Regions from separate parts of the Aliivibrio fischeri ATCC 7744 genome, predicted to be linked through region 3. Evidence: predicted binding sites of a transcription regulator. Region 3 holds the regulator's gene; each other region holds the start of a gene.
The links. The regulator CRP, encoded in region 3, controls carbon source genes, mostly activating them, when cyclic AMP is high. The targets are predictions, from matches to a motif close to TGTGANNNNNNTCACA.
Positions count from the first base shown of each region.

Region 1: a site for CRP is predicted at 4,531-4,546, ahead of AVFI_RS06825 (NupC/NupG family nucleoside CNT transporter). Genes of this name have one in related genera too.
Region 2: a site for CRP is predicted at 1,782-1,797, ahead of mlc (sugar metabolism global transcriptional regulator Mlc). Genes of this name have one in related genera too.
Region 4: a site for CRP is predicted at 1,640-1,655, ahead of AVFI_RS10875 (CTP synthase). Genes of this name have one in related genera too.

Region 1 is NZ_CP092712.1:1,463,552-1,471,060, reverse strand. It holds gene AVFI_RS06855 (GNAT family N-acetyltransferase) at 1-213, shown strand, start outside; gene AVFI_RS06850 (PACE efflux transporter) at 305-733, shown strand; gene AVFI_RS06845 (sugar O-acetyltransferase) at 763-1,362, shown strand; gene AVFI_RS06840 (hypothetical protein) at 1,487-1,861, shown strand; gene AVFI_RS06835 (Qnr family pentapeptide repeat protein) at 2,090-2,746, shown strand; gene AVFI_RS06830 (putative quinol monooxygenase) at 2,799-3,089, shown strand; gene AVFI_RS06825 (NupC/NupG family nucleoside CNT transporter) at 3,161-4,381, opposite strand; gene AVFI_RS06820 (LysR family transcriptional regulator) at 4,621-5,532, opposite strand; gene cobB (Sir2 family NAD+-dependent deacetylase) at 5,690-6,403, shown strand; gene AVFI_RS06810 (extracellular solute-binding protein) at 6,481-7,509, opposite strand, start outside.
Region 2 is NZ_CP092713.1:1,207,326-1,214,834, forward strand. It holds gene ltaE (low-specificity L-threonine aldolase) at 1-408, shown strand, start outside; gene mlc (sugar metabolism global transcriptional regulator Mlc) at 486-1,700, opposite strand; gene queE (7-carboxy-7-deazaguanine synthase QueE) at 1,884-2,564, shown strand; partial or broken gene AVFI_RS19010 (pyruvate kinase) at 2,666-3,133, shown strand; one part of gene AVFI_RS19015 (IS3 family transposase) at 3,175-4,040, opposite strand; one part of gene AVFI_RS19015 (IS3 family transposase) at 4,040-4,403, opposite strand; partial or broken gene pyk (pyruvate kinase) at 4,435-5,424, shown strand; gene nagZ (beta-N-acetylhexosaminidase) at 5,504-6,499, opposite strand; gene AVFI_RS19030 (anhydro-N-acetylmuramic acid kinase) at 6,672-7,509, shown strand, end outside.
Region 3 is NZ_CP092712.1:2,611,673-2,619,181, reverse strand. It holds gene astD (succinylglutamate-semialdehyde dehydrogenase) at 1-932, shown strand, start outside; gene AVFI_RS11965 (DUF1338 domain-containing protein) at 944-1,738, shown strand; gene crp (cAMP-activated global transcriptional regulator CRP) at 1,812-2,444, opposite strand; gene AVFI_RS11955 (OsmC family protein) at 2,690-3,094, shown strand; gene hslU (HslU--HslV peptidase ATPase subunit) at 3,176-4,510, opposite strand; gene hslV (ATP-dependent protease subunit HslV) at 4,530-5,054, opposite strand; gene AVFI_RS11940 (SPOR domain-containing protein) at 5,234-5,809, opposite strand; gene cytR (DNA-binding transcriptional regulator CytR) at 5,981-6,988, opposite strand; gene priA (primosomal protein N') at 7,181-7,509, opposite strand, start outside.
Region 4 is NZ_CP092712.1:2,355,322-2,362,830, reverse strand. It holds gene AVFI_RS10885 (flagellin) at 1-692, shown strand, start outside; partial or broken gene mazG (nucleoside triphosphate pyrophosphohydrolase) at 786-1,612, shown strand; gene AVFI_RS10875 (CTP synthase) at 1,744-3,384, shown strand; gene eno (phosphopyruvate hydratase) at 3,463-4,761, shown strand; gene ftsB (cell division protein FtsB) at 4,934-5,218, shown strand; gene ispD (2-C-methyl-D-erythritol 4-phosphate cytidylyltransferase) at 5,222-5,938, shown strand; gene ispF (2-C-methyl-D-erythritol 2,4-cyclodiphosphate synthase) at 5,938-6,414, shown strand; gene truD (tRNA pseudouridine(13) synthase TruD) at 6,426-7,481, shown strand; gene surE (5'/3'-nucleotidase SurE) at 7,489-7,509, shown strand, end outside.

The DNA of each region.
Region 1 (7,509 bases), 1.1 Mb from region 3:
GGTGACGAGTATTGGCATAAAGGCTATGGTTCAGAATTACTCAGTGGCCTTTTAGATTACCTGCATCAATATCCATTTATAGAGAGACTTGTTGGTGGTGTTGATAAAGATAATATTGCCTCTGCTAAGCTACTAGAAAAAGTTGGATTTACAGACAAAGAAGAAAAGCATCCTATGGTTGTATTTTATGAGTATATTTTTAATCATACTTAAAATTAGTATACGGATAGCGGATAGGTTCTAACTTTTACTCTCTATTTTTCTTTATATAATGACGCCAACATTAACCTTTGGAGTTTTTATTATGAGAAGTCGTTTTGACCGAATTCGTCACGCTATTATGTTTGAGTTGATTGGTCTTATTCTTATTGTCGGTGTTTTAAGTCAATTTGGCTTTGAAATGGGCCATGTTGGCATTATGGGTGTCGTATTTTCACTTGTCGCTACTGGGTGGAATTATGTCTATAACATCTTATTTGATAAGTACATGCTGAGAAAAACAGGCAGCACGGTAAAATCGACATTAAACCGTGTTGTTCATAGCTTAGGGTTTGAAGGCGGGTTATTGATTCTGACTATTCCTGCCATGGCGTGGTTCTTAAATATTAGTATCTTGGAAGCGTTTATTCTTGATATCGGTCTCGTGGTTTTCTATCTGTTTTATGCGTATGTTTATAATTTAGCTTATGATAAAGCATTCCCTATTAATGAGGTAAACCAAGTTACTCAATAAGTAGGAGCAAGCTTAACTAAGGAGTGGTTATGAGTCATAAATTGTCAGATTTTTCAGTTCAAATTCCTATTAATAAAGAACTGTGTACATTTCAGGATGAAGTAAAAGAGCAACTGTATGACTTTAATCACTCTCGGCCATCAGAAGATCAATTAAGAGCCGATGTATTGCAATCTATCCTTGGTCAATACAAGGGAGTGACTATCGTTCCTCCATTTTATTGTGATATGGGAAAGAACATACATTTTGAGAGTGGTGGATTTTTAAATGCAGGAGTTAAGATCTTAGATCTTGCTCCTGTTTTTATTGGAGCATATGTTCAAATTGGACCAAATGTTGTGATAAGTACAGCAGGGCATCCTTTTGATCTAGCGGAACGAGTATTACCGATTGCTTCAGCTAACCCAATTAAGATTGGAGATAATGTTTGGATTGGTGCTAATGCCGTTATATTGGATGGTGTGACAATAGGTGATCGAAGTGTGATTGGTGCAGGAAGTGTAGTGACAAAAGATATTCCACCAGACTGTGTCGCTGTCGGTAATCCTTGTCGAGTGATTAAGACAATTACTCATTCAGACATGCCATCTGACGATGAACTTGATGAAATGTGGGCAGATCTAACATAATTATTATTATCAATAAAACACACAATTGAATAATTTGTGAACAATATCATTTATTAGTGATCACAACGGCACATTGTTTTAAAAAAATTTCCTAGAATATATCTATAACCACAAGGAGGTAACTATGGACAGTGTGACTATTGCATTACATCAGTTAAATAGAGCGATTGATCTTTATTTTAATGAGCGTGACTTTATTTGTACGATTACATTAAGTAATTCTGCGCAGACAATTTTAAGAAAAAAACTTGTTTCTGAATCTCAGGCAAGAGCGTGTGAAGATGTTATTTTTAATAAATCTTTTACTACTTTTCAGCAAAACTCAAAGACAGAGCCTTGCGTTTCTCTTCACTCGCTAGAGACGGAACATGAATGGGAAGAGAAAGCGACAGAAGTTCTAATGACATGCTGTGAGAATGTAATGAAGCTTAATCTACCGCGTAGTATTCAAGTATCAGCGTTCGTAAGAGCAAAGAGTAAAATGTTTGTATGTTCTTAGTATGAGCAGAAAGTTATGTATCAACGCGCTATATGCATCGCTGGCTTGTAAAATTATTTTTTTGGTCTTGTCGTTCGGTTGTCAGTTTAAAACGGCGTTAACCCATTTTATAGCTCGCTCTAGGGGATAAAAATGGCAGCTTTAACTTGTTGATATTAAAGGCTTTGTTTTTGTTGAGTTTATCATGGTTACTGGTAGTCTTCTCCTTAATAAGCTTAAGGAGTATTTATGGCTATTTATAATGAAACATTTGATGGTGTTGATTTCTCACATCAAGATCTGAGTAACGCATATTATGAAGGGTGTAAGTTTTACCTATGTAACTTTTCTCGAACAAATTTAAGAGATGCTCAGTTTGTTGATTGCAGTTTCATTGAGCAAGGAGCAATTGAAGGCTGTCACTTTGAATATGCAGACTTAAGAGATTCGTCCTTTAAGAGTTGTAAAATAGCAATGGCTAATTTTAAAGGTGCAAATGCATTTGGTATTGAGTTCAGAGAGTGTGATTTAAAAGGCGCTAATTTTTCTCAAGCGAGCTTTTCAAATCAAATTAATCATCAAATGTACTTTTGTTCTGCTTACATTACGGGTTGTAATTTATCGTATGCAAATCTTGAACGCTTATGCATTGAAAAGTGTGATTTGTTTGAAAATAAATGGAATGGGGCGAATTTACAAGGTGCGTCCTTTAAAGGCTCAGATTTAAGTCGAGGCTCTTTCTCAGAAGATGCATGGGAGCAATTTAAGTTTCAAGAGAGTGATTTATGCCATTGTGAATTAGAAGGGTTAGATCCTCGTCGTGTTGATTTAACTGGTGTGAAAATTTGTGGATGGCAACAAGAGCAATTGTTAGAACCGTTAGGATTAATTGTACTTCCTGAATAAAGACGTGTTTTAATAGTTAATCAAAGCTTTTTAAATAGAATGAACTTATACAATGACTAAAATATTAACGATTGTCGCAAGAATTGAAGCGCAAGAAGGTAAAACAGAATTGGTGAAAACCGAAATGCTTAAACTACTTGATCCAACACGTAAAGAAGTAGGATGTATTCAATATGATCTTCACCAAGATAATGAGAATCCAAATGTATTTGTGTTTCATGAGCAGTGGGAAAGCGAAGAGTGCCTTCAAGCTCATTTAGATACGCCTCATATTATTAATTATGTAAAAGCGGTGGATGGTTCTATTGCTTCGTTTGTTTTGAATCGAATGACTAAGCTTTAAATCCATTATTCATTTATAAAAAAAGCCACTTATGATTATTCACAAGTGGCTTTTTATTGTCTTACTTACTATTAGAAAGACAGGAAGATGCCTGCAACGGTTGCACTCATTAAGTTTGCTAATGTTGCTGCAAAGATTGCTTTCATACCTAAACGTGCAATATCAGGGCGGCGACTTGGAACGACACCACCTAAACCACCCATTAGCATTGCAATAGAGGTTAAGTTTGCAAAGCCACATAGGGCAAAAGTGACGATAGCTTGAGAATGTTCACTTAATTGATCTTTCACTGCCATTAAATCAGCAAAGGCAACAAATTCATTAATTGCAATTTTTTTACCAATCAAACTTGCAGCAACGGTTGCTTCAGACCATGGCACACCGATTAACCAAGCAACTGGTGCGAATAGGTAACCAAAGATCAGTTCTAAACTTAAATTGTTTAAGCCAACAAGTAACCCTAATTGATGTAAACCACCATTTAATAATGCAATTAAGCTAATAATAGCTAATAAGCTCGCACCAACAGCAAATACAATTTGTAAGCCATTTAATGCGCCTTGTGAAGCGGCATCGATAATGTTTACTGGAGCATCATCAACTTCATCTTCTGAATATTGATCGGCTTCATTGATTTCTTCTGTTTGTGGGACCAGAAGTTTTGCCATCATTAGACCCGCAGGTGCTGACATGAAACTTGCGGCAATTAAGTATCTCAGTTCAACACCTAATCCTGCGTAACCAACCATTGTACCGCCAGCTACAGAGGCAAGACCACCAACCATAACAGCAAACAGTTCAGAACGTGACATCTTTGCAAGGAAAGGGCGAACAACCAGTGGTGCTTCAACAGAACCAACAAAAATATTTGCGGTTGCAGACATAGATTCTGTACGAGTTGTACCTAAGAAGCGTTGTAATCCGCCACCAATGGTGCGAATAACCCAACCCATAACACCTAGGTAATAGAGTACTGAGATAAGAGCAGAGAAGAATACAATCGTAGGTAAAACGTTGACGGCAAAAATGAAGCCCAGTTTGTACTGCGCAAGATCACCAAAAAGGAATTCTGTACCTACACGACCGTAATCAATAATGCTTGATACTGCCATAGAAATACTATTTAGAATAGTTCGACCAATAGGAACGTATAAGATAAAACCGGCAAATAACAGTTGAATTAGGAAAGCACCTAATACTGTTCTCCATTTTATGGCTTGACGGTTTTCTGAGAAAAGAATTGCAATCGCGAATAGGCAAACAATGCCTAAAATACTGACCAAAAAGTTCACGGTCAAACTCCAAAAGTATCTAGTGTAATGATTGCGGAGGTATTCTATTCAAAAATAAAAATGTGACAAGGATCAAATTGTTAAGCTAAAAACATCATGATAACAAAAAGAAGCTTATTTGTTGAATTAGTAGACAAAAACCTATTAATTGAGGCTTTTGTCACATATTTAGAAGTCAGTTTTTATTATATAAAACAATTGTGGTGGATTTTTAATTAATAATCCCATCAGCAGAATGATTAAATTTTGCCAATTTGCGTTTCATTAATATGCTGACGAACAAATTCCATGAAAACATGTACCTTCTTAGGAAGGAATTTTCGTCTTGGATAAACGGCATACAGGGGCATTGATTGGTTTAATTCCCAATCAGGCAAAAGTTGAACGAGTTTACCTGTTTGCAATTCATCAGAAAGAAGATAAGTGGCAATATAACCAATACCATTACCTGCAGTGGTGGCATTACGAATGGCATCAGCCGAGTCAATACGATAGTTACCAGACACTTTTATCTGAAGGTTTTCATTCTCTTTATGAAAGCCCCAGACGTCGTCTTTACGCTCTCTACTGATATAAGTTAAGCAGTTATGCTTTTTTAAGTCATAAGGATGGTAAGGGATCCCTTGTTTTGCCAGGTATAGAGGGCTTGCAACTAATACAAAGTGGCAATCAATGAGGTGGCGCGCAACAAATCCTTCTGGAGGGGAATCCATTACACCTATCCATAAGTCTAATTGCTCTGCAATCACATCGATCTTATGATCGAATAAAGTGATCTCTATATTTAGTTGTGGATAAGCATGGTGCAGCTCTGATAGATAAGGAAGAATGTGGTTAGTAGCAAATGATTGCGCGATACCAACACGCAATTTTCCTTGCAGGTTATCAATATTGGTTAACAATTCATTTTCAGCTTCGTTAATTTCATCGGCGATATTAGCACAATGAACTGCGAAGGTTTGTCCTGCTTCAGTTAGAGAAAATGAACGTGTTGTACGTTGAACCAATTGGACACCTAAACGTTCTTCTAATAATTGAATTTGTTGGCTTACTTGAGTTCGAGATATATCAAGAAGCTGTGCGGCTTTGGTAAAGCTTTGTTGTTGAGTTAAGGCGTTGAATACAATCATTTGCTTGGCTTGCTTTAACATGTATATCTCTATTCATTATTAGTATGGTTGATTCCATTGTAATGGAGGGGCTGTGTTGAATAAAGTAGCTTAGGTGTTTGTTTTTAGTATCCATAGAAACTGTAATGTTATTCATGGTAGAGTTTCAGTAAGAATCAAATTGATTAAGGATGATGCTATGTTATTTCCGTATAAGAATATCGTAATTTTAACTGGTGCTGGAATATCGGCAGAGTCGGGGATCCAAACTTTTCGGGCTAGTGATGGTTTATGGGAAAACCACCGAATTGAAGATGTTGCAACACCAGAAGGTTTTTTGAATGACCCAGATTTAGTGCAGGATTTTTATAATAAGCGTAGAGCTTTATTGAAAAGCGATAATATTCAACCTAATGCAGCTCATAAAGCACTCGCTAAGCTTGAAAAAGAGTTGGATGGTACGGTGACAATCGTGACTCAGAATATTGATGATCTACATGAGCGCGGTGGAAGCACAAATGTGATTCATATGCATGGTGAGTTAAACAAGATTCGTTGTGAAGAATCGAATCAAGTGTTTGAGTGTAGTGATGATATTCATACTGGTGATTTGTGTCATTGTTGCCAAATACCTGCTCAATTACGTCCTCATGTCGTATGGTTTGGTGAAATGCCATTAGAAATGGGCAGAATCCATGAAGTGTTAAATCAGGCTGATTTATTTATTTCGATTGGTACATCGGGCTCTGTTTATCCCGCGGCTGGTTTTGTGCATGAAGCTCGTTTACATGGTGCACATACCATTGAGATCAATTTGGAGCCAAGTGCTGTAGATGACGAGTTTGAAGAGAAACGTTATGGTAAAGCGGGCGAGTTAGTTCCTGAATTGGTTTCTGAACTATTAGAAATATAACGTTTAATAAAAAAGCCAATAAATCATTAGATTCATTGGCTTTTTAATATGTTGTATAACGATGTAATAGATGAGTATTACATATCAACTTTTAGCTTTTGGAAGTATTCGTCATAAAGCGTACTTGCTTCACCAACTTCGTCTTGCCATTCACCTGAATCCATTACAGATTGAGGAGGGAAGATGTTTGGATCATTAGCAAACTCTTTAGGTAAAAGAGGGTATGCAGATTTAACTGGCGTTGGGTAGCCGATTTCTAATGCAATTTTAGCCGCGTTTTCAGGACGTAGTAAGAAATCCATCATTTGGTGTGCTGCATCGATGTTTTTTGCACCAGCAGGGATTGCTAAGCTATCCATCCAGAAGATAGCGCCTTTTTCTGGCCATACGATTTGAATGTTTGCACCTTCTTCACGAGCCATGTAAGCAGAACCGTTCCAAAGCATACCAACACTTGTTTCACCCGCTAAGTATGGGTTTGCAGGGAAGTCTGAGTTAAACACCAAAATGTTAGGCATTAGTTTTTTCAGCTCTTCGTAAGCGGCTTTGATTTCTTCAGGATTTGTTGTATTTGCTGAGTAACCAAGTTTAGTTAATGCGATATGGAACACTTCACGTGAGTCATCCATCATCATTAACTGACCTTGCCATTTTTCATCCCAGAAATCATTCCAAGAATGAAGCTCATTCGGGTTCATCATATCAGCATTTACACCAATACCTGTAGCGCCCCAAATGTAAGGAATAGAGTAGTTGTTACTTGGATCAAAAGGCTTATTTAGGTAGTTTGGATCTAAGTCTTTGAAATGAGGTAATTTAGATTTATCAATCTTTTGTAGCATACCTTCTTTGCGCATTTTCGATACAAAGTAAGTTGAAGGAACAACTAGATCATATCCAGAACCTTGAGTTTTTAATTTAGCGTACATGCTTTCATTCGACTCATACGTCGAATAATAAACTTTGATACCAGTTTCTTTAGTGAAGTCTTCAAGAACTTCATTTGGAATGTATTCTGACCAGTTATAAAAATAGAGCTCTTTATCTGCAGCTTGTGCATTACCAGCGATTAAGGCTGCAGCGCACAGTCCTGTAGAGACGAGAGT
Region 2 (7,509 bases), on a different replicon from region 3:
TCAGCACCAATTGGTTCTTTACTGCTTGGCACAAAAGAATACATCAAAAAAACTCGCCGTATTAGAAAAATGCTGGGGGGCGGTATGCGCCAAACGGGCATTCTTGCTGCTGCTGGAAAACTCGCATTAACCGAGCAAGTGCCACAACTGGCCGTGGACCATGCCAATGCTAAATATTTAGCTGAACAGTTAAATACGGTAAATGGATTTTCAGTGAATGTTGAGCATATTCAAACTAATATTGTTTTTGCTAAATTAGACAACAAAGTAGATATCAAAACCATTTGTAATAAAGCACTTGAACAAGATATTTTGCTTTCTGCTGGCAACCCTATTCGCTTTGTGACTCATAAAGACATCACAAAACAAAATATTGATACCTTAATTGAGTTCTTAAAACAGAACTAATCTTATCCATTCATCAATATAAAAAGAAAAGAGCAGCCAAATTCGCTGCTCTTTTTTAATACTTTACGGTGAGGTAATTAACCTTCTATCACCTTCATTAGCAATGAACCATCACACATTGCTTGCTTAACCAATGCAGCTCCCGGCATGGTGGCTTGAGTATAAAAACGACTCTCAACCAATTGCGTATCTTTTGCATATAGTGGCAATACTTGGTTTTGAATAGAATCCATGATGATTGGGTACAAAATATCTTTAGAAAGGTTAATTTCCCCACCTATCAATATCATTTCTGGGTTAAATAGATTTACCATAATAGCGATGGCTTCACCCAAATTATGCCCAAGCTCAGTAATGACTTGTTTAGCTAATACGTCACCTTGGTTTGCGGCAAGACAAATGTTTTCAATCGTAATCGTCTGATCTTTTAAGACGGTTTGATGGCCATTATTAATCAAGTTTTTGACTTGATCACGAATCGCCTTTGCACTCGCAACAGTCTCTAAACAGCCAGTATTACCACAATGACAACGTGCACCCAATTTATTGATCTTGATGTGCCCCATTTCACCGATATTACCAGTTCTACCTTGCAGCACTTCACCATTCATAATGATGCCTGCACCAACACCATGATGAATGGACACTAAAATAGAATTATCGATATTTTTTGAATTACCAAACAGCTTTTCTGCTAATGCCCAACTTCTTGTATCGTTCCCTATGAATACTGGTAAGCCTGTAGATTCGTAGATCTTAGGGCCCAATGGTAAATTTTTCACATTATAGTGAGGCATTTGAATGATCAGACCTTGTGAAGAAATCACTAATCCCGGTAATGACACAGCAATGCTAGTAATTCGCCCTAAAATCTTAGAATGCTTTTGAAAGAACACGTTAATTTCATTTAATAACTTAGCAAGTAGCTCATCTTGCTCAATCTCTTTGATTAACTGTCTTTCTTCAATGATCTGCTCACCACCAAGACTGTGCAAAGCAATGGTTAAATAACCTCGTCCTAGTCGTAAAGATAAAAATTGCCAACCTTCATTATCAACTTCAAGGCCAATTGCAGGTCTACCACGACTATTTGCTTCTTGTACTTGAGTTTCTTTGATAAGGTGTGCGTCAAGAAGTTCACGTGTGATTTTGGTAATACTAGCCGGCGCTAGATTACTCTCTTTAGAAAGGTCTATGCGTGAGATAGGGCCAAGTTGGTCAATTAACTTATACACCCGGCCCGCATTTACTTGTTTTAAATGATCAATGTGTCCGGGTTGGGCCACGTACATACGTATCTCCAGTAAAAAATATATCAATTAATTGAATTTTTTTACTTTGCGAACAAATTGTGAAGCTTAAGTATTTACCTACGTGATATCTATCACGAAGATTATGAAATATTTACGAAAAATGCGACTTCACAACGAATTTTAACGCCAAATTTTATAGTTTTTTATTTGAGTAAAATAATTATGTCAGCACCATTATTTAAAATTAACGAGTTATTCGAGACCATTCAAGGCGAAGGAACATTTACCGGTGTTCCATCTATATTTTTACGTTTACAAGGTTGCCCTGTTGGTTGTTCTTGGTGTGATACAAAGCAAACTTGGGATGTTGAATTAAGTGATCAAACGGATTTACAAACCATTTTAGCAAAAACGGAAGATACCCCTAGTTGGACAGAACTGTCGAGCACTCAAATAATTGAAATGTTGGAAAATCAAGGTTATACCGCAAAGCACATGGTGATTACTGGTGGTGAACCATGTATGTATGATCTTACTTCATTAACTCAAGAACTAGAGCTGCACGGTTATCGCTGCCAAATAGAAACCAGTGGTACTTACCCTATTCTTGCTTCAGAGAACACTTGGGTGACAGTGTCACCAAAAATCAACATGAAAGGCAAATTACCTGTTCTGCCAGTCGCCCTATCTCGTGCAAATGAGATTAAACACCCAGTTGGTACAACAAAAGATATTGAACAACTTGATGCATTATTAGAAGGTGTTGAGTTACTCGATAATGTCACTATCGCTCTTCAGCCAATTAGCCAAAAACCAAGAGCTACCGAACTTTGTATTGAAACGTGTATCAAAAGAAATTGGCGACTTTCTATTCAAACGCACAAATATTTAGCGATTGCGTGAGAATTTTTTACATTTACCCTGTTTGAGTCATGGTATTGTCACTATTGCCGATATATGTTTAAGCATAGGAAAAATAAAACAACATCCACTTTGGAGATTATATGTCTAACAGACTACGTAGAACAAAAATCGTTACCACTCTTGGCCCTGCAACAGATCGTGATAATAACCTAGAAAAAATCATTGCCGCTGGCGCAAACGTTGTTCGTATGAACTTCTCTCACGGTAGCCCAGAAGATCACATTGAGCGTACACGAAAAGTTCGTGAAATCGCAGCAAAACTTGGTACTCACGTTGCTATTCTAGGTGACTTACAAGGCCCTAAGATCCGTGTTTCTACGTTTAAAGAAGGTAAAATCCAATTAGCTATTGGTGATAAATTCACACTAGATAGCGATTTACCTAAAGGTGAAGGTAACCAAGACTCTGTTGGCCTTGATTACAAAGAACTGCCTCAAGATGTAACTACTGGCGACGTTCTTCTTCTTGATGACGGTCGTGTACAACTTCGTGTAACTGCTGTTGAAGGCAACAAAGTACACACAGAAGTAACTGTTGCTGGACCTCTATTGTCTCGTCCTAAAATACGTTGACGATTTTTAATTGAAAGCTAAGTGCGTACGCACTTGGCTTTTTTGTGTACTTGATTTGGTGTACTCATTCCCAAGCTTAAATGTGGCCGCATTTCATTATAAATAAAAATAGATTCTTCAACTAAATGCCTTAACTCCTCTAAATCTTTACAGTCATACAAAAGAAACTCTTGTTTAAGTATCCCATTTATTCGCTCTGCTAATGCATTTTGATAGCAATCATAACCATCCGTCATTGATGGCTTAATATCATTTTTATTCAATTTTTCCTGATAAACCTTTGAACAATACTGTAATCCTCGGTCTGAATGATGAATCGTACTCCTTTGATATTGACGGCTATCTATCGCCATATCAAGAGCTTTGACTACATCAGTAGCTTTCATTTCATCACTTAATTCATATCCCATTATCTTTCGACTATAAGCATCTGTTACTAAAGATAAATAATGAATACCTTTTTGTGATTGAACGTAAGTGATATCACTAACAAAAACCTCTTCAGATGCTTGAGGTGTTACTTCTTTAAGTAAATTAGGATGTTTTTTCATCCAATGCTTACTATAGGTAGTTTTTGTATAACTTCGTTTAGGTTTTACTAATAAGCACTCATTTCTTAAATAGGAAAAAAAGTTATCTCTGCCTAACTTTATGCCATGAGTGATGAATTTGGGCTTAAGTAAAAAATATAATTTTTTACCTCCAATACGAGGCATATATCGACGAATTTCTTGCACCATATTTTTAACCGGTGAAAGTTCAACGGCACGTTTCAGAGCTCTACGTTCTTGTTGGTATATACATTGTCTTGTAATGCCAAGTAGCTGACTAGCTCGCTCTAAGCTGATCATTTTCTGCTTTTGAAGACTTCTTGCTCCTTGGCAATATACTTTTTTCTAAGGCCTGCACCATGTTCTGCGTCCATGATATTCACTACTTCATTAAGTAATAAATTACGCATTCTTTCATCATCAAGCTCTCGCTCTAAACGTTTAATTTTTTGTGCAGGCGATTCTTTCGCTTTCGGGGATTTAGGCATAATAATCTTAGGTGATTGAGACCAGTCCATCTTACCGTGTTTTCTTAACCAAGTAAGTACGGTAGATCGACCTTGAATGCCATAAATGTTTTGAGCTTGCTTATAGGTCATATCGCCTTTTTCTATAGCGGCAACAAGCTGCAATTTAAAGCCTAATGAATAATCGCGTTGAGTTCGCTTATTCTTTGTTTTTTCTTGATTTGTCATATAAAAGTCCTAAATGTGTAAACACATTTCAGGACGAGACATATCAAACAATAAAGGCATCAACAAGCAAGGCGGTGGCCTTTCTGCTGACGCACTAACAGAAAAAGACAAAGCTGACATCATTACAGCTGCTGCAATGAAAGTTGATTACCTAGCGGTTTCTTTCCCACGTAACGGCGAAGACATGAACTACGCTCGTCGTCTAGCTCGTGATGCAGGTCTTGAAGCACAATTAGTTGCTAAAGTTGAACGTGCTGAAACGGTAGCGTCTGAAGAAGCACTGGATGACATCATCCTTGCATCTGATGTTGTTATGGTTGCTCGTGGTGACCTAGGTGTTGAAATTGGCGACCCGGAGCTAGTTGGTGTTCAGAAACAACTGATCCGTCGTGCTCGTAGCCTTAACCGTACGGTTATTACTGCAACACAAATGATGGAATCAATGATTTCTAGCCCAATGCCTACTCGTGCTGAAGTAATGGACGTTGCTAACGCCGTTCTTGATGGTACAGATGCGGTAATGCTTTCTGCTGAAACAGCGGCTGGTGACTTCCCTGTTGAGACTGTAACATCAATGGCTGGTGTTTGTATGGGTGCTGAAAAAGTACCAACAGTTAACGTATCTAACCACCGTTTAGACCGTCGCTTCACGACACCAGAAGAAACAATCGCAATGTCTACTATGTATGCAGCAAACCACATGGAAGGCATCACAGCGATGATCACACTTACTGAGTCTGGTCGTACTCCACTTATGATGTCTCGTCTAAGCTCTGGTCTACCTATCTTTGCTCTATCTCGCAACGAAGGTACGCTAAACCGTGCAGCGCTTTACCGTGGTGTGACTCCAGTATTCTTTGATGAGAAAGCAGATTCAGGTCTTCCATCAACTTATGCTGCAATCAACACACTAAAATCTAAAGGTTTACTATCAACTGGCGACCAAGTAATCATCACTCAAGGTGACGTTATGGATATCGTTGGTTCGACAAACTGTATGCGTATTATTACTGTTGAGTAATTAAACATCGCATAAAATAAAAGCCCCGCTGTTAAATCAACATCGGGGCTTTTTTATTTAATCCAAAAACGATATTTGGCTATGATTTCCAACCATCATAAGCACGAGTGATAAGCTCACTCGCTTCTTTCCACTCTCTTGTACCTAGCAATGTTTTTCTATCAAAATGCTGTGTTTTTAATAATGCATCCGCTTTAGCTACTGACTGAATAGTAAGATTATCCAATACTTCTACCGCTGATTTACGGTTATTACACATCAAGAGCATATCACAGCCGGCATCTAACGCTTGTTGAGAGCGCTCTGCTGGACCACCCATAATGGTTGCCCCTTCCATGCTTAGATCATCTGAAAAGACTAAACCATTGAAGTTAAGTTGCTTACGAAGCACTTCTTTTAACCAATAAGATGAGCCACTTGCTGGTGATGAATCGTATTCAGGATAAATAACATGAGCAGGCATCATTGCATCTAAAATACCCGCTTCAATTTGAGCTTTAAAGATTGCCATATCAAGTTCAAAAATATTGTTACGGTTATCGTAAGGCGTTTCTAGATGCGAATCAGCAATAACACCACCATGACCAGGGAAATGTTTACCCGTTGTTGAGGTTCCTGCCGATTTCATACCTTGCATGAATGCTGTGCTGTACTTAACAATCGTATTAATGTCATCGCCAAAAGCACGATTACCAATGGCTTTACAATCAAATCCATTATCTAAAACTGGGGCAAAAGTAAGGTCAATATCATGAGCGACTAGCTCTGCACATAATAACCAACCCGCCGTTTTAGCCAGTTCAAGTCCGTTATCCATTTCAGCATAGGCTTGTGCTGGTGGAATAAGCGTAAACTCATCTCTAAAGCGCTGAACACGTCCACCTTCTTGATCGACACCGATAAGAATTGGTCGACCTGCTGCTTTACGAATGGATGCAGTCAATGCCGCTAACTGTTTTGGATCATGATAATTTCGAGCAAATAAAATCAATCCCCCAACGGTTGGGTGCTGAAGTAACTCACGCTCTTCTGCATCAATCTCATATCCTTCAACATCTAGCCATAATGGGCCCATAGCATTCTCCAAATCATCTTAATTTTTATAGGCTTAAAGTATCATGCTCGTTATCATTTTGAAATCTCATATATGGCAATTTTATGTCAATAGTGTGAGTAATATAGATATAATCTTATGACTTTATGGCACAATAAAACCGTTAATAAATCCGTAGTTATGGAGTATATACATGGAAAAATACATTGGTTTAATGTCTGGAACCAGTTTGGATGGTGTGGATGCCGTCATCGTTGAGACTAACGGTACAACAATCAATCTACTTGGTCATGCTGATTATCCTATGGATCCACAACTAAAAGCGGATTTACTTGCTGTATGCACGGGACAACAAACCAATTTAAAAGTGGTTGGTGAAATAGATCATCGTCTTGGTCATCTTTTTGCCGATGCAACTCTTCATTTACTGAGTACTTTACATATTGCCCCTTCTGACATCACAGCGATTGGCAGCCATGGTCAAACGGTGTTTCACTCACCTGACGCAGAATACCCTTTCACTATGCAACTTGGTGATAGCAATATTATTGCTGCAAAAACAGGGATTGATACGGTTGCCGATTTTCGTAGAAAAGACATGGCATTAGGAGGCCAAGGTGCTCCTTTAGTTCCTGCTTTTCATAACACCTTATTTGGAAAGCCAGACAGCACCAATGTAATTCTAAATATTGGCGGTATCTCTAATATCTCTATTTTACAAAAAAACTCTCCTGTTATTGGTTATGACACGGGTCCTGGCAATATGTTGATGGACTCATGGATTACTGAACATAAAGGGGAAAGTTACGATAAAGATGGCGCATGGGCTCGTTCTGGTCAAATTATTGATGAACTGCTCAACCAACTAAAAACACACGATTATTTTGCACGCCCATACCCGAAAAGCACTGGACGAGAGCTATTTAATTTAGATTGGTTTGCACAATACATCGAAAATAAACCGTATCAACCACAAGATGTCCAAGCAACACTATTAGAATTCACCGTGACAACTATTGTTGATCAAGTGA
Region 3 (7,509 bases):
CAAGTGAAGTGATCATGAAGCTTTGGCAAAAGGCTGGATTACCTAAAGGGGTCATTAATCTTGTTCAGGGGGCGCGATCAACGGGTGAGGCATTAGCAAACGCGAAAGGTATTGATGGTCTTTTATTTACAGGCAGTGCGAATACTGGTCACATCCTACACCGTCAATTTGCAGGTGATACGGGGAAAATGTTGGCTCTCGAAATGGGAGGCAATAACCCAATGGTGATATCAAAAGCATTCGGTGATTTAGATGCAACGGTATATACCATAGTGCAATCTGCATTTATTAGTGCAGGACAACGCTGTACTTGTGCTCGACGCTTGTATGTTCCTGAAGGTGAAAAGGGTGATGCTTTATTAGCACGTTTAGTTGACGTCACGAAAAATATTCATGTTGATCAACCTTTTTCTGAAACGACGCCATTTATGGGGGCACAAATATCGATTGCTGCGGCTGAATTTATCTTAAATGCTCAGAAAAAGTTACAAGCATTAGGCGGTGAATTGTTACTGGAAGCGAGAAGTTTGGGGCATGCATTTGTATCTCCAGGGATAATAGATGCAACAAATGTCGCGGAATTACCAGATGAAGAATACTTTGGCCCACTATTGCAAGTCATACGTTACACCACATTAGCGCAAGCTGTGGAGCTTGCTAATGACACTCGCTATGGATTATCTGCGGGATTAGTTTCAACCGATGACAGTGAATGGGATTATTTCGTGGAGCATATTCGAGCTGGAATTGTGAATCGAAATCGTCAATTAACAGGAGCAAGTGGTGATGCGCCATTTGGTGGGCCGGGTGCATCAGGCAACTTAAAACCAAGTGCTTATTATGCGGCAGATTATTGTGCTTATCCGATGGCATCAATGGAAGGTGATGCATGTGAGATTCCTGAGCAATTATCTCCAGGTTTAACTTTGTAGGAGTGCTGAAAATGAATAATGTAAACACACTTTTTTCATCATTATGGCAAGACTATATTACACGTTTGTCGCCATCGGCAGACCAAGTGCATCAATTGCTATCCAGTGGTGGTGATATTGTAAATGATCATATTGCCTTGCGGACGTTTAATTTGCCTAAGGTTGGTTTATCCACATTAGCCGCGCCCTTTTTAGCTATTGGGTATAAACCGTGTGATGAATATGAATTTATTGCTAAAAAATTGAAAGCACAACATTTTGAGCACCCAGATCCTAATGCACCACTTGTGTTTATCAGTGAGCTATTGGTTGAAAAATTATCTGATGATGCTCAAACCATAATTAAATCATTAGTAGAACAAGTTCCTGCTCATTATTTTGCAACTCGTGACTTTCTGTCTTCAGGTAGACCGTGGTCTTTAAGTTTTGATGAATATAAGGTGTTAGCAAAAGAGAGTGAGTATGCTTCTTGGTTAGCTGCTCATGGTTATGGAGCGAATCATTTTACCGTGTATGTTAATCAACTTGATGGTTTTGATGAAGTAGTTGATGTTAATCAGCACTTACGTAATGCTGGATTTAGTATTAATGAGGTTGGTGGAGAAGTAAAAGGCTCTCCAGAGGTTTGTTTAGAGCAATCATCTACAATGGCGGATAAAGTGATGGTTAAATTTAGTGATGGTGAGTTTGAGATCCCTGGTGGATTTTACGAATTTGCTAAACGTTATGAATTACCAAATGGTGAACTATACACAGGGTTTGTTGCGGCTTCTGCGGACAAAATCTTTGAAAGTACTGACGGGTAAAGCTGTCATCTCTAGACATAAAAAACGCAGCTATTGAGCTGCGTTTTTATTTGCTTATGGTAACGACGTTAAATTAACGAGTACCGTAAACTACAATTGTTTTGCCGTGCGCTGAAATCAGGTTTTGCTCTTCAAGCATCTTTAAGATACGGCCAACAGTTTCACGTGAACAACCAACAATTTGACCGATCTCTTGACGAGTGATCTTAATTTGCATGCCGTCTGGGTGAGTCATTGCATCAGGTTGTTTAGCAAGGTTTAGTAGCGTTTGAGCGATACGGCCTGTTACGTCTAGGAATGCTAAGTCACCTACTTTTTGGCTAGTGATTTGTAAACGAGTTGCCATTTGCGCAGAAAGACGCATTAGGATATCTGGGTTAACTTGGATAAGTTGGCGGAATTTCTTGAATGAAATTTCTGCTACTTCACAAGGGCTTTTCGCACGAACCCACGCTGAACGCTCTTGACCTTCTTCAAATAAGCCAAGCTCACCAATGAAGTCACCTTGGTTTAGGTAAGAAAGGATCATTTCTTTACCTTCTTCATCTTTGATAAGTACAGCAACAGAACCTTTTACAATGTAGTAAAGAGTTTCCGCTTTTTCACCCGCGTGAATTAGCGTGCTCTTTGAAGGGTACTTATGAATGTGACAGTGAGACAAGAACCACTCTAATGTTGGATCTGTTTGAGGTTTACCTAGAACCATACTTTATACTTCCTCTGCGTTTGCCAAGTAGGCGATGTCCATTTTAAAATAACTGAGCCAAATATCAGTTTGGCCTATACAATATGGTTATCGGAACAAGGCTGCATGTTCGTTGAGATAATTAACAAAATCATACCTTGTTTCGCAATTGATTTCTTGACTTTGATCGTATGAATTGTGCGACCAAGGGCACAGTTTCGTGAAATGGATCACGAGTTTTCCTTTTAAGTAGTAAAGAGGCTTTTATGAACGCTGAAGTTAAATGGATTGAGGGATTGTCTTTTCTAGGTCAATCTCAATCAGGTCACTCTATTGTTATGGATGGTAATGGGGGAGAAAAAGCACCAAGTCCGATGGAAATGGTCTTAATGGCTGCTGGAGGATGCAGTTCTGTTGATGTTGTTGATGGACTTAAATCGGCAAATCAAGAAGTCACAGCTTGCGTTGCTAAGCTATCTAGTGAGCGTCGTGAAACTGCACCAAAGTTGTTTACTTACATTAATATTCACTTTGAAGTAACAGGTAACAACCTAGATTCAACGGTTGTCGAGAGAGTCACTGCGGATTCATTACAGAAATATTGCTCTGTATGTTTAATGCTTGGTGAGGGCGTAAAAATGACGCACTCATGGGAAATTATCTCTGCTTAAACTTTAGAACTACAGGGTGAGTTAATATTAAAAAGCCTCGCAAGTTAACCCTTGTGAGGCTTTATTTTAAGTTATGAGAGATTACAGAATGAAGCGGCTTAGGTCTTCATCAGCAACAAGTTCACCTAGGCGTGAACTTACATATTCAGCATCAACAATTAAGCTTTCGCCATTTTTTTCAGAAGCATCATAAGAGATCTCTTCCATTAGTCGTTCCATCACTGTGTGTAGACGGCGAGCACCGATGTTTTCAGTGGTTTCATTTACTTGGAATGCGGATTCAGCAATACGACTGATGCCATCTTCAGTAAATTCAACTTTTACATTTTCGGTCGCTAATAGAGCAATGTATTGCTCAGTTAATGATGCATTAGGTTCGGTTAAAATGCGTTTGAAATCATTTGCTGTTAGCGCTTCAAGTTCAACACGGATTGGTAAACGACCTTGTAATTCAGGGATCAAGTCAGATGGTTTTGCCATTTGGAATGCACCTGAAGTGATGAATAACATATGATCGGTTTTCACCATGCCGTGTTTAGTACTAACCGTGCTGCCTTCTACTAATGGAAGTAAATCACGTTGAACACCTTCACGAGATACATCACCAGAGTGAGAGTTTGAACCTTTACAGATTTTATCAATTTCATCGATAAACACGATACCGTGGTTTTCTACATTGAAGATCGCTTGTTCTTTTAGCTCTTCAGGGTTAACCAGCTTCGCACCTTCTTCTTCTGTTAGCGCTTTAAGTGCATCAACGATTTTCATCTTGCGCTTTTTGGTTGTATTGCCGCCTGATAGGTTTTGGAACATACCTTGAAGTTGGTTTGTCATCTCTTCCATACCTGGAGGAGCCATGATTTCAACGCCAACTTGAGGTGCAGCAACATCCACTTCGATTTCTTTATCGTCTAACTTACCTTCGCGTAATTTTTTACGGAAAGATTGTCGTGTACCAGAATCGTTATCGCCTTCTTCATTATTACCCCAAGCGTCACGAGCTGGTGGCAGTAAGATATCTAGAATGCGATCTTCTGCGTGCTCTTCAGCTCGGAATTTTACTTTTTCAACCGCTTGTTGATGCGTCATTTTAATAGCAACATCGGTTAAATCACGAATGATGCTTTCTACTTCTTTACCAACGTAACCCACTTCAGTGAATTTAGTTGCTTCAACTTTGATGAAAGGTGCGTTTGCAAGTTTTGCTAAACGACGAGCGATTTCGGTTTTACCGACACCTGTTGGACCAATCATCAGAATGTTTTTTGGTGTTACTTCTGTGCGCAACTCAGGAGCAAGTTGCATACGACGCCAACGGTTACGAAGTGCAATGGCAACTGAACGTTTTGCTTTATCTTGACCAATAATATGGCTATCTAATTCGTGTACGATTTCACGAGGAGTCATCTCAGACATGGTAATTCCTTATTCTTGATTAAGCGTTCAGTTCTTCAACTGTGTGGTTGTGGTTGGTGTATACATCGATATCGCCAGCAATAGTCAGTGCTTTAGTTGCAATTTCGCGAGCGTCTAAATCGGTGTTTTCTAACAGCGCTGTTGCTGCAGAACGAGCGAAATAACCACCAGAACCAATAGTTAATAAGTCATTATCAGCATTGATTAGATCACCTGTACCACTGATGATTAATGATGTTGTTTTATCCGCAACAATTAGCATTGCTTCAAGACGACGCAATGCACGGTCACTACGCCACTCTTTTGCTAGTTCTACTGCGGCTTTTGTTAGATTACCTTGATGCATTTCTAGCTTACGTTCACACAGGTCGAACAGAATAAATGCATCAGCTGTGCTACCAGCAAAGCCAACTAATACTGAGTCATTGTATAAGCGACGTACTTTTTTTACGTTGCCTTTTGCGATCATATCGCCTTGAGATGCTTGGCCATCGCCAGCAACCACGACTTTGCCTTCACGGCGTACAGAAACAATTGTAGTCACGAGTAAAACCTCTTTTTCGATGGCGCCAATAAATGAAAGCAGACGACCATCTTCATGATTATTACTATTGTAATGGGGGAAGGTAAGACGCTTTTCAAGATGAATAGATAGAAAAAAGGAGCACTCAATGGGCTCCTTTTATTAAATATGTGATGTGTTATTGATTTCGGATGATGGTTTTATTGATCTTTCCAAATAGCACAAGGTTCGATTTTTGCGCGTTGCAGTTTGTGACGATCTTTCTCTGCATCACGTTTGAATTTATATGGGCCAAGTACCACTTTATACCAGCTACTTCCTTCAGCATGACGAACAGTAGAGGTTATGCCTTGGAAAGCGATATTCATCTTACGTTCTTCAGCTTGTGAGCGGTTTTTATAAGCACCACACTGCATAATGTAAGGGATCTCAGATACTTTTAATTCTTTTTGTTCAACTGTTATTTCTTTATTTGGCAGCTCATCCATGTAGCTCCATTGCTCTTCTGGCAGTGGTGGGATGTCTTCTGTTGATGTTGGTTTCTTCGGTTTAACAGGAACAACTTCGGTTACTGGTGCTTTTACTTCTGGCTCTGGTGAGTCATTAAGGAAATAGAGTGCGTAGCCAAAAACCATAACTAGAAGAGCTGCAACAGCAACCGCTTTCCACGGCGTAGAGCCGTTAGACATAGGTTGTTTAGCGCCTTTTTTCTTAGTTGTTTTTTTTGTCGCTTTCTTAGGAGAGCGTCCACGTTTTACATAATCTTTATTGGCCACGATCTTTACTTTACACAAATTCACTGATGGTCGTTTATGGTAATCAGTTGTGTGAACTCATACCAGTATTTGTGTAAAAAAGTACGCAAAAAGTCACTATTTAGACAAATTGATTATCTAGAATTATGACTTTTTACGTTTAATGTCGTTCAAAGAATGAATTAAAGGCGCTTATTTGTTTTTTGGGGACGCCGTACTCTCTCTTACGATTAATGATGATTCGAGTAATCGTGAGCCAGAACGAACATCATGGCCTTTTAATAATTCAAGTAGCATCAACATGGATTGACGACCAATTTCATAACGAGGTTGCGAAATCGTGGTTAATGCTGGATCACAATATTGAGAGAATTCAATATCATCAAATCCCATGATAGAAATGTCTTGAGGTACTCTAAAGCCCATTTGTTTCGCTTTTTGAATCGCTCCGATTGCCATAATATCGTTATGACAAAAGACGGCAGTTGGTGGCGTTGAAAGAGAAAGAAGTTGAGTTATTGCTTTTGCACCTGCTTCGAAAGTGAAATCACCATATTGAACATAAGAGGCATTCATGGTGATACCCGCTCGGCGAAGTGCTTGCTGGTAACCTTGGTGTCGAAACTGACAGAGCGCGGAGCTTTCAGGGCCAGATAATTCTGCGATGTTTTTATGCCCTAGTTTAGTTAGGTAGTTAACTGCTTCATAGGCTGCTGTAAGGTTATCGATATGAACAGTTGGTAGTTCTAATTCTGGTGCATATTCACACGCCATCACAAGAGGCGGTAAATTTTTTTGTTCTTGGCGACTAACGTTAAAAGGGAGGTCTGAACCAAGTAATACCATACCGTCGACTTGTTTGGTGTATACAAGGTTAACAAAGGAGTGTTCACGTTTTTTCTGTTGACTGCTATCGCCTACTAAGATGACATAACCATTTTCAACGGCTGCATCTTCAATGCCGCGAATGATATCGCTAAAGTAAGGATCGCAAATGTCAGGCACAATCGTCACAATGGTTTTTGATTCATTGCGTCGTAATGTTCGAGTTAACGTGGTGGGTGAGTAACCCGTTTCTAATACTGCATCTTCAACGCGCTTACGAGTGGATAATGATACTTTTTCTGGTGTCATTAGTGCTCGTGATACCGTTGCTGTTGACACTCCTGCCGATAAAGCAACGTCCTTCATTGTCGCCATAATTATCTTCTCCCCAATACTTTTATCTTAAAAGTAAACGATTGCTCTATTTGAATGAGAAGATATTTTATTCATAAAATAAAGATTTAAATACGGCTCGTTTAACAAAAATTACATCTGTATTGTGATTTCTCTCACATGAAGACCGATTGTTTCACTTTTTCAACAGGAAAATTGTTGATAAAACCGACATTAACTTAAATCTTGCGGCTCAATATCTAAAGTCCATCGAACTTTTTTTGCTAGAGGTAAAAGTTCGATGGCGGTTTTTGCACCACGAAGCATTGATTGCATTACCGTGCGGTTTGGTGCTTGGAATAATAGTTGCCAGCGGTATTTACCTGCACGACGGGCTAATGGTGCGGGGATCGGCCCAAGTACTGGTGTTGCATCATGAAATTGTGGGTGGCTTTCTAAAATATCACGTACTTGTCGTAAGAATTGTTCCACGTTTTCGTTATTATTTGCTTCTGCTCTAAAAAGAGATAAATGGGTATAAGGTGGTAATTGAGCAAATTTAC
Region 4 (7,509 bases), 260 kb from region 3:
AAATTGGTGCAGATTCAGGTGAAGCCGTTGCAGTAACACTTAATAGCATGCGTGCTGATGAAGCGACAATGGGCGGTAAATCTTACTTTGCTGAAGAAGGTCGTGACATTAACTGGAAAGTTGGTGCAGAGAATACGCAATTCAATGTGTCTTACAATGATAAGAATGGTAACGCTCAAGAAATCAATATCACAGCAAAAACAGGTGATGATATTGAAGAGTTAGCGACTTACATTAACGGTCAAACAAATGAGCTAAGCGCATCTGTTACTGAAGATGGTGTACTTCAAGTATTCATGTCAGGTGAGACGATCTCTTCTCCATTAGAATTTAGCGGTTCATTAGCTAATGAACTAAAAATGGGTGGCGAATCTGATGATACAGTAGCATCAATGGATTTAACTACTGTTGGCGGTGCACAGCGTTCAATTGACGTTATCGATGCAGCTCTAGAATACGTAGATAGCAACCGTGCTTCATTAGGTGCAATTCAAAACCGTTTTGATAGTGCAATTAAAAACTTAACGAACATCAACGAAAATATCTCTGACTCTAATAGCCAGATTAAAGATACGGATTTCGCTAAAGAAACAACAAACTTAACTAAGAGTCAGATCTTAAGCCAATCAAGCTCATCTATTTTGGCACAAGCAAAGCAAGCGCCAAATGCAGCAGTAAGTCTATTAGGCTAATTGACTAAAAAATAAAATTCATCGTGATTAAGAAAGCTGTGACTATAATGGTCACAGCTTTTTTTGTTTTTATACCAATCACAGGGAATAAATATGACCACCCCAAATAATATTGAACAGTTACTCTCTATCATGGCTCAACTAAGAGACGAAAAGAAAGGGTGCCCTTGGGATAAAAAACAAACCTTTGATTCTATTGTTCCACACACCATAGAAGAAACATACGAAGTGGTGGATGCGATTCATAAAAAGGACTGGAGCAATTTAAAAGAAGAGTTGGGAGATCTACTGTTTCAAGTGGTTTTCTACGCGCAAATCGCTAAAGAAGAGCAATTGTTCGATTTTAATGACGTACTAGAAACTTTAAATGAAAAATTGGTTCGCCGTCATCCACATGTTTTTGGCGAAGATAATTTTTCATCTGATGCTGAAATTGCAGCCAATTGGGATAAAGTAAAACAACAAGAACGTTTAGATAAAGAGAAAAACAATCAACAAACACCAGTTCAAGAAAGCATCTTAGATACAATTCCAACGGCTTTACCAAGCTTACTAAGAGCAAATAAAATACAAAAGCAGTGCGCCAAAGTCGGCTTTGATTGGGATGAGTTACAACCTGTTGCAAATAAAGTAAATGAAGAAGTGGCAGAAGTGCTAGAAGAGGTCTATAAAGTACCCAGAAATGAAGAAAAAGTAGAAGAAGAATTAGGCGATCTACTTTTTGCTACGGTAAATCTAGTGCGTCATTTAGAAAAAAATCCAGAGCAAGCTTTAAGCAAAGCAAAGCAAATAACAAATTTGAGCGTCGTTTTCGTCAAATTGAAGCGAACGTCGCCAAAAAAGGTAAAAAAATAGAGCAATGTGATTTGAATGAGCTAGATTCTGAGTGGGAAAAAATTAAGCGAAGTGAGCGGAATTGATTTGGAGCAAAAAATAAATCAATTAACTGTGATACTTTTCACGTTGTGGCGATAAAGCGGTTCTGGTATATTCACTTCCCGTCCAGATGAAATCCATTTTTATTCCTCATTACACCAATTTCAGGTAACGTATGACGACGAATTACATTTTTGTAACTGGCGGGGTTGTATCCTCACTAGGTAAAGGTATTGCAGCAGCATCATTAGCAGCTATTCTTGAAGCTCGTGGCTTAAAAGTCACTATGATGAAGCTTGACCCATACATCAACGTTGATCCAGGCACAATGAGCCCTACTCAACACGGTGAAGTATTCGTCACGGAAGACGGCGCAGAAACAGATCTAGACTTAGGTCACTACGAGCGCTTCATCCGCACCAAAATGACTAAGCGTAACAACTTTACTGCTGGTCGAGTATACGCAGATGTTCTACGTAAAGAACGTCGCGGCGATTACTTAGGTGCTACTATCCAAGTTATCCCTCACATTACTAATGCGATTAAAGAACGTGTTATCTCTGGCGCTGAAGGCCACGATATCGCAATCGTAGAAGTTGGTGGTACAGTTGGTGATATTGAATCTCTACCGTTCATGGAAGCGATTCGTCAACTAGCAGTAGAATTAGGCCGTGAGCGTGCAATGTTCATGCACCTAACACTAGTACCTTACCTAGGTGCTGCTGGTGAGCTAAAAACTAAACCAACTCAACACTCAGTAAAAGAACTGCTTTCTATCGGTATCCAACCTGATATCTTAGTTTGTCGTTCTGACCGTGTTATTCCAGCAAACGAACGTAAGAAAATTGCTCTTTTCTGTAACGTACAAGAAAAAGCAGTTATCTCAATGAAAGACGTAGATTCAATCTACAAGATCCCACAACTTATTAAAGCACAAGGTACTGATGATTTAGTATGTCAACGCTTTGGTATTACAGCTCCTGAAGCTGATCTTTCTGAGTGGGAACAAGTAATTTATGAAGAAGCTAACCCAACTGGTGATGTTGTTATCGGTATGGTTGGTAAATACATTGAATTACCAGACGCTTACAAGTCAGTAAATGAAGCATTAAAACATGCGGGCTTGAAAAACCGTCTAAACGTCACTATTAAGTATGTAGATTCACAAGATGTAGAATCTAAAGGTACTGAAATCCTTGAAGGCCTAGACGCAATTCTAGTTCCAGGTGGTTTCGGTGACCGCGGTGTTGAAGGTAAGATCCTTGCTGCACAATACGCTCGTGAAAATAAAGTACCATATTTAGGAATTTGTCTAGGTATGCAAGTTGCGTTAATTGAATATGCGCGTAACGTTGCTAATATGGAAGGGGCGCACTCTTCTGAATTCTCTAAAGACACGAAATTCCCTGTTGTTGGTCTTATCACTGAGTGGATTGACAGCGAAGGCAATGTTGAAGAGCGTACTGAGAAATCAGATCTTGGCGGTACAATGCGTCTTGGTTCTCAACTATGTCATCTTGCTAAAGGTTCAAAAGCTCGTGAGCTTTACGGTAATGCAACAGTTGAAGAGCGTCACCGTCACCGTTATGAAGTAAACAACAACTTACTTCCTCAGCTAGAAAAAGCAGGCCTTAAGGTTTCTGGTTTATCTGCTGATAAGAAGCTGGTGGAAATTATCGAAATCCCTAACCACCCATGGTTTGTGGCTGCGCAATTCCACCCAGAATTCACATCAACACCTCGTGATGGTCACCCATTATTTGAAGGTTTTGTTAAAGCTGCAGGCGAAAGCGTGCGCGGTGAATTAGAAAAGTAATAGGATTTACGAGTAGCTGTCCAATGTTGGACGGCTATTTTTAGCTTTTAAATTAAAGAAAAGTAAAGAGGAAACACAATGTCTAAGATCGTTAAAGTTCTAGGTCGTGAAATCATCGATTCTCGTGGTAACCCAACAGTTGAAGCTGAAGTTCACCTAGAAAGTGGTTTTGTAGGTATGGCTGCTGCTCCATCTGGCGCATCTACAGGTTCTCGTGAAGCTCTTGAGCTACGTGATGGCGACAAAGCACGTTTCCTAGGTAAAGGTGTTCTTAAAGCTGTTGCAGCTGTAAATGGTCCAATCGCTGAAGCTCTAATCGGCAAAGATGCGAAAAACCAAGCTGAAATCGATCAAATCATGATCGACCTAGACGGTACAGACAACAAAGCAAACTTCGGTGCTAACGCAATCCTTGCTGTTTCTCTAGCAAATGCTAAAGCTGCTGCAGCTGCTAAATCTATGCCTCTATACGCTCACATTGCTGAACTAAACGGCACTCCAGGCGTATTCTCTATGCCTCTACCAATGATGAACATCATCAACGGTGGTGAGCACGCTGATAACAACGTTGACATCCAAGAGTTCATGATCCAACCAGTTGGTGCTAAAACTCTTAAAGAAGGTCTACGTATCGGTGCTGAAGTATTCCACAACCTAGCTAAAGTACTTAAGTCTAAAGGCTACAGCACTGCAGTTGGTGACGAAGGTGGTTTCGCTCCTAACCTTAAGTCTAACGCTGAAGCTCTAGAAGTTATCGCAGAAGCTGTTGCAGCTGCTGGTTACGAACTAGGTAAAGACGTTACTCTTGCTATGGACTGTGCAGCATCTGAGTTCTTCGACAAAGAAGCTGGCATCTACAACATGAAGGGCGAAGGTAAAACTTTCACTTCTGAAGAGTTCAACCACTACCTAGCTGAGCTAGCTAACCAATTCCCAATCGTTTCTATCGAAGATGGTCTAGACGAGTCTGATTGGGCTGGCTTCAAGCACCAAACTGAACTACTAGGTGACAAACTTCAACTAGTAGGTGACGATCTATTCGTTACAAACACTAAGATTCTTGCTGAAGGTATCGAGAAAGGCGTAGCTAACTCTATCCTTATCAAGTTCAACCAAATCGGTTCTCTAACTGAGACTCTAGCTGCAATTAAGATGGCTAAAGACGCAGGTTACACAGCTGTAATCTCTCACCGTTCTGGCGAAACTGAAGATGCAACTATTGCTGATCTAGCAGTAGGTACAGCTGCAGGTCAAATCAAAACTGGTTCTATGAGCCGTTCTGACCGTGTTGCTAAGTACAACCAACTAATCCGTATCGAAGAAGCTCTAGGTGAAAAAGCACCTTTCAACGGTCTTAAAGAAGTTAAAGGTCAATAATCTCAATTTTTGAGAATTTGATTTTTAGTTCTTAATCGTTCGATTAGAATTTCGATATAAAACCGTCTCATTTGAGGCGGTTTTTTTTATTTCTGTCAGACAGCTAGTGAAGTTCTAATGCTGGATTGATATAGTTAGCCTTCTTTTATCATTTCTTATTTTCGGAGCAATTATGCGTACATTTGCCATTTTCTTATTGATCGCTTTAGGGTGGTTGCAATACACCTTATGGTTTGGAAAAAATGGAATGTCCGATTATGCGCAAGTATCAAATGACGTTGCTTTGCAAGAAGAAGTCAATCAGGGTTTACGTAACCGTAATGAACAAATGTTTGCTGAGATTGATGACTTGAAAAAAGGCTCTGAAGCCATTGAAGAAAGAGCTCGTCATGAATTGGGAATGATAAAAAAAGGCGAAACATTCTATCGAATTATTGATGAAAACAGTGAGGGGTAATTAATGGCTCTTACTACACCATTGTCGATTACTGCAATTGTTCCTGCCGCAGGGGTAGGAAGCCGAATGAAAGCCGACCGCCCTAAACAGTATTTATTATTAAATGGAAAAACCGTTTTAGAACATACAATCGAACAGTTATTAGCTTTCCCTTTAGTTAATAAAGTCGTTGTTGCGATTACTGACGGTGATCCTTATTTCCCAGAATTAACTCTTGTTCATGATAACCGAGTGATTCGAGTTTCTGGCGGTAAAGAGCGTGCGGATTCGGTGTTGTCTGGTTTATCGTACGTTCAAGAGCATCAATTAAGTGAGTGGGTTATGGTTCATGATGCCGCTCGCCCTTGTATTCGCCATTCTGACATTGATAAATTAATTGCAGAAGTGATCCCCGAACACATTGGTGGCATATTAGCATCACCAGTGCGAGATACGATGAAACATGCTACTCAAGCACAATGCATTGAGACAACGATTGATCGTAGTGTGCTGTGGCATGCGTTAACACCACAACTATTCACAACAGAATTATTGTACTCAGCCCTGCAAACAGGATTAGATAAAAATTTATCTATTACTGATGAATCTTCAGCTATTGAGTTAATGGGATATCAACCTAAACTGGTTCAAGGTCGTGCCGATAACTTAAAAATCACCCAACCAGAAGATCTCGATTTGGCTGAGTTTTATCTTCAAAAAATGAAAAAGGAAACCAAATAATGAGAATTGGACATGGATTTGATGTACATAAATTTGGCGGTGAAGGCCCAGTCATTATTGGTGGAGTAAGCGTTCCTTATGAGCAAGGCCTAATTGCTCATTCTGATGGTGATGTCGCTTTGCATGCGTTATGTGATGCGCTACTTGGTGCTATAGCTGAAGGTGATATTGGTCGCCATTTTCCAGATACAGATGATAAGTGGAAAGGGGCGGATAGCCGAGCTTTACTTCGAGATGTATATCGCCGTGTAAAAGAGAAAGGCTTTGTATTGGGAAATGCGGATGTCACTATCATTGCTCAGGCTCCTAAAATGGCTCCTCATATTCAAGCGATGTGTAATGCAATCGCAGAAGATTTAGAAACAGAGCTAGATAACGTTAATGTAAAAGCCACAACCTCTGAGCGTTTGGGTTTTACCGGTAGAAAAGAAGGCATTGCTTGTGAAGCAGTAGTGCTGTTAGTTAAAGCATCTTAAGAGATAGATTTATGTCAGACATCATGTCTAATTTTTCGTGGTTATACGGAAAGCCAGTAGCAACAGGTAAATTAAAACAACTTCCTGAGCACTTTATTGTAAAAGAGATCTTAGGTTTTGAGTTCACAGGTAGCGGTGAACACTTAATGGTTAAAATCCGTAAAACGGGTGAAAATACCAAATATGTTGCTAATGAATTGGCAAAATTCTGTGGTGTTAAATCTAAAAATGTTAGTTGGGCTGGGTTGAAAGATCGCCATGCCGTGACTGAGCAATGGCTAAGTGTTCAAGTTGCTAACAGCGATGAATTAAACTTTGCTAAATTTGAAGCTACACATCCTGGTGTTGAGATCTTAGAAGTTACTCGCCATAACAAAAAGTTACGTCCTGGTGATTTACAAGGTAATCAGTTTCAAGTTATCGCAACGGAAGTCACCGATATTGAAGATGTGTTAGCGCGTCTAGAAAAAGTAAAACTGACTGGTGTTCCTAATTACTTTGGTTCACAACGTTTTGGACATGAAGGTAATAACGTTAACGAAGCTCGTCGTTGGGGACGAGATAATGTTCGTACTCGTGATAACAGCAAGCGTAGCTTTTATTTATCAGCAGCTCGTTCTTGGATTTTTAACCACATTGTTTCTCAAAGAATAACAGAGGGTTACTTCTCTCAACCTGTTGATGGTGATATTCTACTTGATCGCAATGACCGTATCGTAAATGAGAATGTGACGTCTGAAGAGAGTATTCAAAAAATTCAAAATGGCGAATTATCTATCACGGCAGCATTAGCTGGAGATAATCAATTACCAACGACAGGCACAGCTCTTACATTAGAACAATCTCATTTAGATGCTGAACCGGATTTAATGGCGCTAATTCGTGGTAACCGTATGCGTCATGAACGTCGTGCCATTGAACTGCATCCTGAAAACCTAACATGGTCAGCTGAAGGCGATACGTTAACGCTAAACTTCTCATTAACTTCAGGCAGTTTTGCTACGGTAATCGTACGTGAATTGCTACAAGAAATTGAAGTTGAGCGTACTTATAGCTCAAACGATTAATATTAATATGGAGACAAGAGTGAAGAAG